2 regions of the Acetobacter sp. P5B1 genome follow, and region 2 is predicted to be linked to the other one. Evidence: predicted binding sites of a transcription regulator. Region 2 holds the regulator's gene; the other holds the start of a gene.

Region 1 (7,270 bases), on a different contig from region 2:
AAGAGGGTTCATGAACTCTTCATTGTCGGACGGGCGATAGTCTGGCGGTAGAGTAATCATGTCAGTTGTCAGCCTTTGCAATGACAGGACACCTGCCTTGAAAGAATGACGCGGCTTATAGCGGTGTGCACCCCGAACGCCAAGAACATTATGAGATTTTAGCGGAAGAAAAAGGACAGCATAGGCATGCAGGCGGCTGGATATGCCCAAGAAATAGTATCGGAGCAGGCCGCTAATAAAAGGAAATATTTAGATTTTCTTAAAAACTGATGGAGCGGCGCTGCTCTGTTGGGAGGAGTTGCGCGGCTCCGAGGCGGCCAGAAGCCAGCCGGCAAACAGGAAAACCCAGCCTGCGGTGGGGAAGGAGAACAGGGCGCTGGTGGAGGCTACCGGCCATAGCACCACACAGCACATGACAAACAGCATGGCCTGCTGCGGGTTTCGGACCGGGGCGAGCGCGCGCAAGCCGGTGCGCAGCCAGCAGAAGATCATCCATGCGAACGCCACCAGTCCCGGCAGCCCGGCGGTGGTGGCAATCTGCAGATAATAATTATGGGGGTGGATGTTGCAGCCGTGTGCGGTGTCACTATCCAGCGGGGGCAGCCCGATGGCGGTCAGGGCATTGGTGTGGAAGGGGGTGTGGCAGAAGTTTCTGAACCCATCCATGCCCAGCCCAATCCAGGGGTGCGAGACAATCATTGTCACAGCGGTGCGATATAGCTTGCCGTAATCGCTCTGAGTAAAATGGTGCAACTGGTTGGAGAATTTGAGCACCAGCTTGGCATATGTTCGCGGGGAGATATCGGGCAGGCTGGCCACCAGCCCCGCTCCGCCAGCCAGCACGAAGGCGAATGGCACGCGAAAGCGCGGGATCATCAGGGCGGTCAGCATCAGGCCGAAGAGGAGCAGCACATTGCTCATCCGCTGGCCAATCAGCACCATGGTGGTCACGCTCAGCACCAGCAGCACCACGCCGCCAATCCATGGGCGCAGACGCTTGGTATAAAACGCGCGCAAAACCACCGGCATCAGGGCCGGGAAAAAGAGCATGAGCAGCGTAAATCCGGCCCGTGGCTTCACGAAGGGGCCGGTCAGAGCACCATCATCCGCCGGGGGATAGCCCAGCAGGTTGGTGCCGGTCAGATACTGTTTCCAGCACTGGGTGATCAGCCACAGGGCCAGCACAAACAAAATGGCGGCCAGTGTCTTACGGCGGGAGGCCGGGACCAGAATCCAGCTTTCCATGGCGGCGGTGAGCAGGAAGAGACGCGGCAGACATAACGCCTGAACCCATGCGCCTTTCTGGCCGATATAAAGGGAGGAGATCAGGCAGAGCCCGCAGAACACGGCAGCCGGGCGTAGCCAGTCCTTCCGTATCCACTGCCAGTCTTTCTGCAGAGCGGAGTAGAGGAGGAACAGGCAGGCGATAGTGGTCGCCGCCACATCGCTGAGCGCGCGACTATAAAAGAAGAGGAGGGGGAGAAGAAAAGTGCACCCTGTTCCACACAGCGTCAGCGCCGCTGCAAGGCGACCGGAAGAGTGGGGAACAGAAGATGCAGGTGTCATTACGGAAAATTCCCGTTGAGACAGACCGCATCACCCCGGCAAAGGGCCGGGGGAGGGACTGTCAGACCCATAGGCCGATCAGAACGGGATTTCGTCGTCCAGATCACTATTGCCGGGGGCGTCCCAGCCGCCAGCATTGCCGCCGCCCGGGCCGCGGGCCGGAGCGTTCTGGCGCGGTGCGGAAGAGCCGCCAAAGTCGCCGCCCTGATTGCCACCACCATAGCCACCGCCGCTTCCGCCGCCGTAACCACCACCGCCATTCCCGCCGCCGTAGCTGCTGCTGCCACCGCCAAAGCCGCCGGACTCTTCACCTTCACCGCCGCTGCGGCTGTCGAGCAGAACCAGTTCCCCACGGAACCGCTCAACAATCACTTCGGTCGTGTAGCGTTCCTGCCCGGACTGATCGGTCCATTTGCGGGTCTGCAAAGCGCCTTCCAGATAGACCTTGCGGCCTTTGCGCAGGAAGCGTTCTGCCACGTCGGCCAGACGATCATTGAAAATGACCACACGGTGCCATTCCGTCCGTTCCCGGCGTTCACCGGAGGCGCGGTCATTCCATGTGTCACTGGTGGCGACAGAAAAAGAGACAATTTTCATGCCGCTCTGGCTGGTGCGGACTTCCGGGTCTTTGCCCAGATTGCCCACCAGAATAACCTTGTTGACGCTACCAGCCATCAATGACCCCGTTTTCTAAAACAATAAAAAGAGTATCCAGCCCGTGTAGCGCACTCCTGCGCCCGTCGCCAGTTCTGGTTTGATTCTATCTCCAAAATGGCGAGTCGGGCGCACGCACCTCAATCGGATGGGAGGTGGGGACGCGCTTACAGCTGCCAGACAGTAAGACGCGCGGCCCCATGCCGTCGTTCCGCCAGCAATGTGCCCGCATAGGCCGGGGGAGGTGGAGTTTCTTCATCCTCACTGACGGGCGCGGTTTCCGGCAGGCGTGTCGTGCCGTCCGCATTTTTCTCTAGCAGCGGCAGCGGTTCCTGCGCGGCGGTTTCAATCACCGCAATGGCGCCGGGTGCAATCCAGCCCTGGGCGTGCAGGGCGGCTAGTGTCCGGGCAGGCAGATCCTGCCGATAGGGCGGGTCCAGAAACAGCAGGGAGCATGGGGCCGGAGCGCGCGTGGGTTTGGTGACATCCCGGGGAACGACCTTACTTCGGTCCTCCCACTTACAGCCTGCAATATTGGTGCGCAGGGCGGAAAGAGCAGCGCGATCATTCTCAAAAAACGTGGCGTGTTCTGCCCCGCGTGAAAGCGCTTCCAGCCCCAGCGCCCCGGTGCCTGCAAACGCATCCATTACGCGCGCATTGGTCAGCAGGTCCGGGCCACCCCATGGGGCATGAAGCAGCATATCGAACAGCGCCTGCCGCACCCGGTCCGCCGTGGGGCGGGTTGTGGTGCCGGGTGGGGCGGCCAGCATCCGGCCTTTGCGAGCCCCTGCAATAATCCGCATGGTTACCGGGCCTTCTTGCTAGCAGTTTTTTCCGGGGCTCTGGGCATCTGCTCACGGAGGATCTTGCCGGGCACTTCTTCCAGCTCTCCGCGCTGCAGGGTTCCGAGCTGGAAGGGGCCGTAGCTGGTGCGAATCAGGCGGCTGACATGCAGGTTCAGGCCCATCATTACCTTACGAATTTCGCGGTTCTTGCCTTCACGCAGGGACACCGTCAGCCAGGCGTTATCGCCCTTGCGGGAATCGAGCCCGGCTTCAATTGGCCCATACCGCACACCCTCGAACACGCTGCCGTTGGCGAGGGACGCCAGACGGGCCTCATCCACCACACCAAACACGCGTACACGGTAGCGCCGCAGCCAGCCATTGTTGGGCAGTTCCAGCCGTCGGGCCAGTTCGCCATCATTGGTCAGCAGCAGCAGGCCTTCACTGTTCAGATCCAGCCGGCCCACGCTGATGACGCGCGGCATGCCTTCCGGCAGCGAGGCAAAAACAGTCGGGCGGCCTTCCGGGTCCTTATGCGTCGTCACCAGTCCGTCCGGCTTGTGGTAGCGCCACAGGCGGGTGCGCTGGGGGTGGTCCACAATCTTGCCGTCCACCTGCACAATGTCGTCGGAAGTAACAAACGTGGCGGGATGCGTGACGGGCTGATTATTCAGCTTCACCCGTCCTTCTTCAATCATCCGCTCGGCATCACGCCGGCTGGCAACACCGGTTCGGCCCAGCCATTTGGCGATGCGTTCTCCACGCGTTTCCTGCGTCACTCTTGTTCTCCTGCTGCCTGTACAAAGGCGCTAAAAATGCTCCGGTCACCCGGGTCTATGCCAAATTCCGGATGCCATTGCACCCCGAGGCAAAACGGAAGGGTGGGGTCTTCCACCCCTTCAATCAGTCCATCTTCTGCCAGGGCATTGATAATCCCGCGTCCGGGTGTGCGCACGGCCTGATGATGGGAGGAATTAACGGCCATGCGGGGCCGCCCCACGCAGCGCGCCAGCAGCGTATCCGGCTCCAGATGCACTGCATGGCTGGCTTCATCGCGCGGATTAGGTTGCTCGTGCGGGAGGGCCGTGGGGCAGGACTCGGGGATGTGCTGGATCAGCGTGCCACCGAGGGCCACGGCCAGAAGCTGCATGCCGCCACAAATGCCCAGAACCGGCATTTTACGCTGCATGGCAGCAGCCAGATAGGCTTGCTCAGCCTGTGTGCGTACCGGGCGCAGGGTCACGCTGCTGTGGCGCTCGGCCTCACCATACAGGGATGGATCAATATCAAACGCGCCGCCGGCGATCAGCAGTCCGTCAATCTGGTCGAGATACTCTGAGGCAAACTGCGGGAAAAGCGGCAAAGCCACCGGCAAACCACCCGCCGTCGCAATAGCGGACATATAGTTTTCCCGCAGAGCATACCAGGGGAATCGGGAATAGCGGTCTGGTCCGGCCGCCTCATGGTCAAGCGTAATGCCGATAACGGGGCGGCGTGCGGTCATGAACTCGGGTGTCTTTTGTCAGAAAAAGCCGGATGAAGCGTATCAGGTGCCACACCCTGCGACGGTTTGCACGGGGATAAACACAAACGTCTTCTGAAAGCGGCAGAAAGTCCGCAGAAATCAACCCGGCAGCAGAGAAACCCGCTGGACGTGGGAGGAGGCTGTTGCCGGTTCATTTACCGTCCGGTCTACAACGGCAAGGCCGAGGCCGATCGCAGCGGCGGCGAGGATGAGAGACAGACTGTGCATTGTACTAATCCTTTCCGCTATCTGGGTCAGGGCAGAATTCCCTGACAATATGGTGTCAGTTGCATGTCTGTTACAGAACAGATCATGGCATCTATAAGGCATGATGACAGAGAAGATCGCGCTTTTGCAAGGAAAAACGACCGTTTGAAATAAGGCAAAAAGACGTAATTTATCGAACGGCGAGTGAGGTTTGAAATATTTGGTGAGTTTCTCCTTTTAGCTGAGGGACTAAACCGGTTTGCGGCACAGCCAGCAGGGGCAAAAAGAGGCATGCACCGATGAAAAACGGGATGGAATTAGCACTTTGCGAGGCGCAGAACGCAGCGCAAAGAGGGGAAGTTCCTGTCGGCGCGGTCTTGCTGGGGCCGGATGGCACCGTGCTGGCTCAGGCGGGCAATCGTGTGGAAGAACTGCATGACCCCTCCGCCCATGCGGAAATGCTGGTGATGCGCGCAGCAACGGCGGCACGAGGCGGCAAACGGCTGGCGGATTGCACGCTTGTCGTCACGCTGGAGCCGTGCCCCATGTGCGCAGCGGCGCTGGCGCATTTCCGCGTCGGGCGCGTGTTGTTTGGCGCGTATGACCCAAAAGGCGGTGGCGTGGAACATGGGCCGCGTCTACCCTTTCGCGCCGAGGCGCTGCACAGGCCGGAAATTATCGGCGGTGTGCGGGAACGCGACTCTGCCGCTTTGCTCAAAACCTTTTTCCAGACGTTGCGAGAGCGGGAGAGTGAGGCCTCTTCTGCGCTCTGACGCATGTTACAAGAGTAAGATAAATAAGGGGGTTCCTGCCGGGCGACCTTTTGTTTTTGTTATCAAGGAACCATGTTAACCGCAGAAGCGTATGATATCTGGCCTGATGGTCTGAATCATGCGCCCCGGCGGGGATTGACCCTGTTGGCAAGAGTTTAAGGGAACAGTCGGAATCGTGATGTCGGAAAAATCTGTATCCAAGTTTTTCGGGCGGACTAGCCGCAAGACACTTCTGGCCCTTCTGGCTGGTGCAGCCTTTGTAGGGACGATGGGCACAGGGCCGGCTGGCCTCCACGCTGCCTATGCTGAGGATGCCGGGGCCATCAAACCGAGCAGCCCGGTCCAGACGCTTCCAAACTTTGTGAATCTGGTCAAACAGGTCAAACCTGCCGTTGTCTCCATTACCTCCATGATCAAGGCTGATGCTGTTGAGGGTGAAGGCGGTGGCATGGGGGGAATGGGCGGCATGCCCTTTCCTTTTCCCTTCCCGTTCCAGATGGCTCCCCAGCAGTCCCGCCAGCAGATTGAAGCCCGCGGGTCTGGCTTTCTGATCTCAGCCGATGGTTACGTCGTCACCAACAACCATGTTGTGAAAGGGGCCACCAAGGTCACCGTCACGCTGGATGATGGCACAACGCTGCCCGCCAAGATTATTGGCCGCGATGGCAAGACGGATCTGGCCCTTCTGAAAGTCACGTCGTCCCAGAAGCTGCCCTTTATCGAGCTGGGCGAATCTGATGATGTGCAGCCCGGTGAATGGGTTGTGGCCGTTGGGAACCCGTATGGTCTGGGTGGCACTGTCACGGCAGGGATCGTGTCCGCCCGTGGGCGTGACATTAATGAAGGCCCGTACGACAACTTCATCCAGATTGATGCGCCCATCAATCGCGGTAACTCCGGTGGTCCGCTGTTCACGCAGGATGGCAAGGTGGTGGGGGTTAACACCGCCATTCTCTCTCCCTCCGGCGGTGGGTCCATTGGCATCGGCTTTGCCATTCCGTCTGACACCGTGCGCAGCGTGACAGACCAGCTACGCAAGACTGGCCATGTGGTCCGTGGCTATCTGGGCGTGAATGCTCAGGTCATCTCCCCGGCTATGGCGAAAGCCCTGAACATGCCCGTTCCGGCTCCGGGTGCGCCGCCTGCCGGTGCGCTGGTGGCCAGCACCAGCCCGGACAGCCCTGCAGAAAAGGCTGGCCTGAAGGCGGAAGACGTAGTGACCGACTTCAATGGTCAGAAAGTCGCCTCTCCGCATGATCTGGCGGTGCGGGTTGCTTCTGTGGCTCCAGGCACGGACGCCAAAATCGGCTATCTGCGCGGCGGTAAGCCGCAGACGCTGACGGTCAAGATCGGCAACCTCGCCAAAGCTTCCAACGATGGTGGGATCGAGGGCAATGCGTCCTCAGGCCAGCATCTGGGCGTGTCGCTCACGCCGCTGAGTGGCGATATCCGTCGCCAGCTTGGTCTGGGTAGTGATGTGCATGGTGTGGTGGTGAATGATGTGCAGCCCGGTTCCCCGGCGGATCAGGCCGGTATTCGCCCCGGTGATGTGATCCAGTCCGTCAGTAACCAGAACGTCGATTCCCCACGGGCTGCTGTTACGGCGGTACGCGGAGCGCTGGCAGCTAAAAAACCAGTTCTTCTCCGGGTGCTGCGGGATGGGCAGTCTCTGTTTATCGCCATTTCCCCGGATGGCACGGGGGATGGGTCTGATTCTTCCTCTTCTAATGGCGGGGATGATGACGACCAGTAAGACGGCT
Region 2 (7,270 bases):
CGCCCCGGTGCCAAAATGGAATCGGGTGCCGCTGGGGTCCTGATTCTGGTTCCACGGGTCGGCATCGTTCAGAAAACCAGCGCCAATCGGGTTATCATCCGCAACGGCGGCCAGAACCGTCAAGCTTTTGGAAAGCTTGTATTTGACCCGCACGGCAGGCGTGCCCAGCGGTGACGCCGGCCCCTGATCGTACAGGTTGTTATCCGGCACCATGGGCCAGGAGAATGAGGCGTTCATGAACTGCATCGCGCCATCACTCCCCATGAAGTCATGACTGAGATCAAGCTTCCCAATACGCATATCCAGCCGATCATGGTCAAAAGTCTGGCCATACCAGACCTCATAGAGGCGCAGGTTGATATCCGCCTCAATCCCGGAGACCTGATTGAACACATAAAGCGGCTGGTTGCTGAAGGGATGACCGCGAATATCCACCCCACTGATGCCAATGGTGCCGAGCGGCAGATGCGTCAGGCGCCCAAGATCCACAGAAAGCTGGCCGGTGGTCACGCCAATGTAGTTATTGGACGGCTGGCTCCCCCCGACAGGCACAGCCCACAACTCGTTCTGGTCCGTCAGCTGAAAATCCACCCCATGTTCCGCCAGCGTGCGACGTACACCGCCCCAGTCCCGCGTCAGGCGGTCTGCGAAGCTGAACGCATTCGCATCGGGAGCAGTCGCCTGCGCCGCAGCCTGAGGCAAACTCAGGCTAAAACAGGCACAAAACGCTGCCGGAACCGTGATAATTTTCCTAAACACCGAACCTTTTCAATATGTTATAGAACCGCATACAAAGACGGCATCAGGGATTTCGGACCGATGATCACCGGCCCCGCTTAAATAGCCAGACTGAAAGCACAGGCCCCAACGGGCCTTCTGCAGGAACCTTTACAGACACCACAAAAAATACAGAAGTGCTTTTGGCTGGGGTGAATAACCCCTTGACTAAAAAAGAGAACTTATATAGAACAAAGCACTATAAATACAAAAACACTCATCTGCTCCGGGGTGCCGCAATGCTGACGCGCAAACAGCACAAACTGCTGCTTTTTATTGATTCTCACCTCAAGCAGACGGGTTTCTCTCCTTCTTTCGACGAGATGAAAGAGGCCATGGGCCTGCGCTCCAAATCCGGCATTCATCGCCTGATTTCCGGGCTGGAAGAACGTGGATTTCTGCGTCGTCATCACCATCGGGCCCGCGCGCTGGAAGTCATCCATCTCCCGGAAATGGCGCCTGCCTCCGAAACGCTGCCCACAAATGTCGTGCGTGGTGATTTCTCCCGCCACCAGCCCGCCGCGCTGAAAATCCCGCTTTATGGGCGCATTGCCGCTGGTCTGCCGATTGAAGCCATGGCCGAAACGGATACCTTTCTGGACATCCCGAAAGATATGGTGACCTCAGGCGACTACTACGCGCTGGAAGTCACCGGGGATTCCATGATTGAGGCCGGGATTCTGGACGGCGATCACGTCATCATCCGTCGCACAGAAGATGCCGAGAACGGACAGATTGTTGTCGCACTCATTGATAATAGCGAAGTCACGCTCAAACGCCTGCGCCGCAAGGGCAACACCATTGCGCTGGAACCCGCCAACCCGCGCTATGAAACGCGCATTGTGCCCGCTGAACGCCTGCACATTCAGGGTCGACTGGCTGGACTGATCCGCCGCTACCACTGACGACTGAGACACTACGGAGCGTGATGTTGAAAGATCACGCATCCGCTCTGTTGGGGCTTCTCCATTCAGGAGCAGAAGCCCCATCCATCAAGACCGGGTAGAAACGTCAGACTTTCTCTGAAACGCCCTTACGCCCCACTTGCATTGCTTCAGACACATCGTCCCATGCGGGAATCAGGCGGCTCAGTGCGGCAACGGTCTCCGCAGTCAGGGCCTCCTGCTGGGGTAATTCCGCGAGAATGCGCACCTGCCCTTTTTCCTGAATGGTCTTGCTGTTCTCCGGGTTGAGCGGGCCGCTCAGCACCACCCCGGCAATGGCCAGACCACGGGTACGCAACGCTTCCAGACTAAGCAGCGTATGGTTCAGCGTCCCCAGTCCGCTTCGGGCGACAAGCACCACCGGCAAACCCCAGCGTTCAGCCAGATCAACCATCATCAGCGTATCGGTCGCAGGCACCATCAGGCCTCCTGCCCCTTCCACCACGAGCGGGCGCTGTGGATCCTCTAAAGGCAAAGCCAGACGTGCGGGGTCAATCTCCGCACCTTCGGCCCTGGCAGCCGCCAGAGGAGACAGAGAGGCCTGATACGCCCCGGCTGACGGAAAGCAGTCCTCCGGCAGGCAACCGCTCAGCTTTATGACCGTCGCCGTATCACCTTCTTCATCCGCAAGCCCGCTTTGCAACGGCTTCCAGTAGACCGCTTTCCACGCATGCACGAGGCAGGCAGATGTCAGCGTTTTGCCCACGCCGGTATCTGTCCCGGTGACAAACACTCCGGCGCGCTGAGGCTTTTGAAAACAGCCGTAGGCCAGATGCCATGTCACCATGGCTCCGGCCTGATCAAAGCGTGTCAGAGCACGGCGCAGTTCGACGGGAGAGAAGGCCTTCCCGTCTTCACGCGGCACGGAAGCCCCGGTGTCCTTCAAATGCTTTACAAAGGCCAGTCCATTTTCAAAGGGCTGAACGCACCGTTCTGTTGTCCATTTCCCGGCGCACAGGCCGGGCTGCCAGCCTTGCACAGTCCGGGCGGCCGGGTAATCCGGTGTTGCCGCCATCAGCCCTTCTGCGGTGCAGGCCTGTCGCCATTCTTCAAAGGTGCCATCCAGCAAGGTGGAGACCGCAATCACACCACCGGGGGCCAGCTGGTCCGCCAGCGTTTGCAAGGCTACTGAGGGTTCAGCCAGCCACTGAAAAACCAGATTGCCGCAAATCAGGTCGAACGCTCCTGCCACATCGGGTCGGGCCGCATCCATCACGCAAAACTGCACGCCGTCCCCGACTCGCTTGCGGGCGCGTTCCAGCATACGGGTCGCAACATCCGTTGCGACCAGTTCCGCCTCAGGCCATGCCTCATGCAGCATGTGCGTGAGAAAGCCCGTACCGCACCCAACTTCCAGAATGCGTCGGGGTGCCCGGCCAGCCAGTCGCGCCCGGAGACCATCAAACAGACGCCGCGCCGCCACACGTTGCAGCACAGCGGCGGCATCATACCCCTCCGCAGCATCAAAACTTTGCTGAATGCGAGCCTGTCGGGCCGGGGCAGAACGGTCGGTCATGAGTTTTCCAGATTTTGTGACATCATGCACCGAACAACCTCGGCACAGACATGTGGATGTGTCAGCGGGAGCATGTGCCCGCCCTCAGATTCCCATTCAACCGGCACACCCCGCGGGAAAGAGGCCTGCGTCATCTCCGGGCTGACAATCGGATCGTGCTCCCCGGCCAGAACCTTTACGGTCCCGGGCACCTCAGCGAGACGGGCCAGCGCAGGCCTTGCGTCCAGCGTCATCAGCTCTGTCAGACCGTCCTGCAGGGCTGGCACACAAAGAGCATTTGGCGTAACCGGCCCCACGCCACAGCGGGCGCGAAAATTATTGACCACCTGAACCGCATCGCGCTGCAGGCCTGTCTGCATACGAGTCAGCATACGCTGAGGCACGCCCTGCGAAAAACCGTCTTCGGCCGCAAAGCGCCCGAACGCGTTGATGCCCAGAAAGCGTGTCCCTTTTGGCCAGCCTCCACGAGAGAGAAGCCAGAGAAAGCCCAGAGAATGACCAACGGCGAGTACGGGCAGTGATCCACGCAGCACAGCGTCCAGCCGCTGCTGTGTGTCGCTCTGCGAGGCTCCGAAATAGCCCAGATCCAGCACACAGGCTGAAGGCTGATCCAATGCCTCCAGCACCGGCTCCCAGATATCCGGCCCGCAACCCCAGCCATGCACAAAAACAAGCCGCGGCCCGATCATGCAAATCCCATTGCTGCGCACTGCGACACAGCATCCTTGAGCACCTGCGCCAGCTGGTCCACCTGCGCCTCTGTATGGTTTCCGTGCAGCACCACCCGCAGGCGGCAGCCACCCGGTGGCACGGTAGGCGGACGAATAGCAATCGCCAGAAAACCTGCGTCTTCCACCATGCGAGAAAGGGTGAGAGCCGTGCGTTCGCCCCCCACCACAACCGGCACAATCTGAGTAGAAGACGGCCCCATTTCCAACCCGGCCCGCCACATATGCTGCCGGAACCGCTCTGCCAGTCCTGCAACATGGTCTCGCGTTGCGTCCAAATCTGGCAGCAGATCAAGTGCTGCATCCAGCGCACCCAGCACCAGTGGAGACGGCGCTGTGGAATAGATATAACCCGAGCCTTTGTTCACCAGCCAGCGACATACGGCGGATGAGGAAGCGATAAATGCGCCCATCCCGCCCAGAGCCTTACTGAACGTGCCGATAATCAGATCCGCCTGCCCGTCAGCCAGACCTTTTCCGTCCGGCCCCAGAATGCCGGTGGCATGTGCCTCATCCACGCACAAAAACGCGCCATACTGGCGAGCCAATGCACCAAGCGCCGCCATATCGGCCCGGTCTCCATCCATACTGAAGACGCTTTCTGTCAGAATGATTTTCAGGCCGGGGCCATCGGCTTTCTGCAGGAGGCTTTCAAGATACTCCATGTCATTATGCCGGAAGCGCACAGGCCGCACGCCAGCCGCCGCACAGCCATGATACAGGCTGGCATGAATGAACTTATCGACAATCAGCGTGGGCGCCCCACCCGTCGCCGCCAGCGAGAGCTGAGCGAGAGCGGGCACCAGAGTCGCATTTGCCTGCCACCCGGAGGAGAAAATGCAGGCTGCCTCCATCCCCTTCAGGGCCGCCAGCCGCGCTTCCAGCGCGACCATACCAGGGGCTGTGCCTGTCACCAGTCGTGAGGCCCCGGAGCCAGCCCCATAGCGCTCCGCCCAGGCAAGCGCGCGCTCACGCAAAAGCGGATGCCCCCGCAGGCCGAGATAGTCATTGGAGGAAAAATCAACCAGAACGGTGCCGTCTTCTCTCTCCAGCAGCCCATCGGCTCTGGGTTGAAGACTGCGCGGCGTGCGAAGACGCCCCTGTTCGGCCAGTTCCTCCAGCCCATGCTGGAAAAGATGATCAAACCGCGTCATGAAGCGAGTGGTGCCGGAGCCAGGACCGCCGGTCAATCACCTAAGCAGGAGTTCTCGCGCAATGTCCGCCCCCCAGAATCCCCTTGCGGCCTCCCGCACAGCCTCTTCTCAGCACTCAGGGCAGGCCGCTACTGCCGCCACGCCGGAGTGGTACACACAGGGACTGCCGCATATCTGGCTGCCTTACAGCCAGATGAAAACCGCCCCTGCCCCTCTGGCGGCCCGCAGCACGCATAATGCGCGCATTCAGTTGACGGATGGCCGGGAACTGGTGGATGGCGTGGCCGCATGGTGGACAGCCTGCCACGGCTACAACCACCCCCATATCCGCACAGCCATTGAGGCGCAGCTGGCCACCATGCCCCACGTCATGTTTGGCGGCATGGTGCATGAGCCCGCGCTAAAACTGGCTACCCGCCTGTCCGCCCTGCTGCCGGGGGATCTGGACCGGGTTTTCTTTACAGATTCCGGCTCTGTTGCAGTGGAAGTCGCCATGAAAATGGCCATTCAGTATCGTCTGAATAAAGGTGAGCCGAAACGCACCAAAATGCTGGCCTTCAAGGGCGGATATCATGGGGATACCCTCGCCACCATGTCGGTCTGCGACCCGGAAGAAGGCATGCACCATCTCTATGGAGACGTGCTGGCCAACCACATCATCGCGCCACTCCCGCAGGACGATGCCAGCGAGGCAGAATTTTTCACGCTGCTGGAGACCCACGCGCATGAGCTGACCGCCATCATCACCGAGCCTCTGGTGCAGGGTGCGGGCGGCATGCTCTTCCATTCCCCCGATGTGCTGCGCACGTTGCGCGCTGCGGCAGATCGCTATGGCCTGCTACTCATTCTGGATGAAATTTTTACCGGGTTTGGCCGCACCGGCACGATGTTTGCGTGCGAACAGGCAGGAATTGTACCGGATATCGTAACGCTCTCCAAAGCCCTGACAGGCGGCACCATGGCGCTTGCGGCCACCATTGCACGCCCGCATGTGTTTGAAGCGTTCCTGTCCGACAACCCGGAACACGCCCTGATGCACGGGCCGACTTTTATGGCCAACGCTCTGGCCTGCGCCTGCGCCAATGCCTCGCTGGATCTGTTTGAAAGTGAACCCCGGCTTGAACAGGTTGCCGCCATCAACGCGCACCTGACCAGAGAACTGGAACGCTGCCGCACCCTGCCGGGCGTGAAGGATGTCCGTGTTCTGGGCGCGATTGGTGTGGTGGAACTGGAGAAAATCGCCAACCCGGACGCTCTGAGGCAGCGCTTTATTGCGGAAAATGTGTGGATCAGACCGTTCCGCTCAATTGTCTATCTGACCCCAGCCTTCACCATTCCGCCGGAAGACCTGACTGCCCTGACGGACGCAATCTATCGCGTCTTATCGACGGAAAACTGAACGCCACACTGGCACAGCAGGGAAAAGCCTGTTGTGCCATCCGGCTTTGCAGGCACGGTTTTTCGTGAAGAAAAAACCTATGCGTGCACCCAAAAAGAAATTTCGAAGAATTTTAAAATCAAACCGCTAAGGGATATTCTTAATCCCAGGACGCAGCAGCCTTATCGTCTGCTTCCCGCGCATCCACCCATACCTGACGTCCATCCTGATAGCGCTCGCACTTCCAGAAAGGCGCGCCGGTCTTGAGCCGATCAATCAGAAAATTCGTGGCCGCCAGAGCTTCCGCCCGATGCGCGGACGACGTGCCGACAAAAACAATCGGTGCGCCCACCACAAGAGTGCCCACCCGATGAATGAGGGTGCAGCCAATAAGGCTGAACCGTTTGACAGCCTCAGCGGCCAGTTCCGTCAGCACTTTTTCAGTCATGCCGGGATAATGTTCCAGAGTGAGGCTTTCCAGCCCATCCGGTCCATCCCGCACCTGCCCCATAAAAACGCTGATGCCGCCAATTCCCTGTGAGTCCGCAGAGAGGCGATCCATCTCCGCCCCCATATCAAACAACTCGTTTTGGACAAGAACGCGCAGCACGGGCTTATCCCCCCGTCATAGGCGGGAAAAAGGCCAGCTCATCACCGGGTTTGACGGTATCCTGAAACGTCGCAAGGGTCTGGTTGATGGCAACCCGGATACGGGGCGAGGCCGCAAAGACCTCATCCATGCCCACATCCTTCTGGCGCAACTCCGTCACCAG

The links. Region 2 encodes LexA, which represses DNA repair genes until DNA is damaged. Its sites were predicted from a motif close to TGTTCTANNTANGTTC; they were not measured.
Region 1: the regulator LexA is predicted to act here: its motif matches at 2,312-2,327, upstream of ssb (single-stranded DNA-binding protein).

The regions. Positions count from the first base shown of each region.
Region 1 is NZ_JACRVS010000029.1:16,714-23,983, reverse strand. Features, by position in the region: gene dksA (RNA polymerase-binding protein DksA) at 1-60, opposite strand, end outside; gene KP703_RS13230 (O-antigen ligase) at 250-1,566, opposite strand; gene ssb (single-stranded DNA-binding protein) at 1,645-2,241, opposite strand; gene rsmD (16S rRNA (guanine(966)-N(2))-methyltransferase RsmD) at 2,388-3,023, opposite strand; gene KP703_RS13215 (pseudouridine synthase) at 3,026-3,784, opposite strand; gene KP703_RS13210 (gamma-glutamyl-gamma-aminobutyrate hydrolase family protein) at 3,781-4,509, opposite strand; gene KP703_RS15820 (hypothetical protein) at 4,630-4,758, opposite strand; gene KP703_RS13205 (nucleoside deaminase) at 5,037-5,510, shown strand; gene KP703_RS13200 (Do family serine endopeptidase) at 5,689-7,263, shown strand.
Region 2 is NZ_JACRVS010000002.1:102,698-109,967, reverse strand. Features, by position in the region: gene KP703_RS01830 (carbohydrate porin) at 1-759, opposite strand, end outside; gene lexA (transcriptional repressor LexA) at 1,017-1,682, shown strand; gene bioD (dethiobiotin synthase) at 1,789-3,237, opposite strand; gene KP703_RS01815 (alpha/beta fold hydrolase) at 3,234-3,926, opposite strand; gene KP703_RS01810 (8-amino-7-oxononanoate synthase) at 3,923-5,119, opposite strand; gene KP703_RS01805 (adenosylmethionine--8-amino-7-oxononanoate transaminase) at 5,313-6,518, shown strand; gene KP703_RS01800 (molybdenum cofactor biosynthesis protein MoaE) at 6,658-7,107, opposite strand; gene moaD (molybdopterin converting factor subunit 1) at 7,112-7,270, opposite strand, start outside.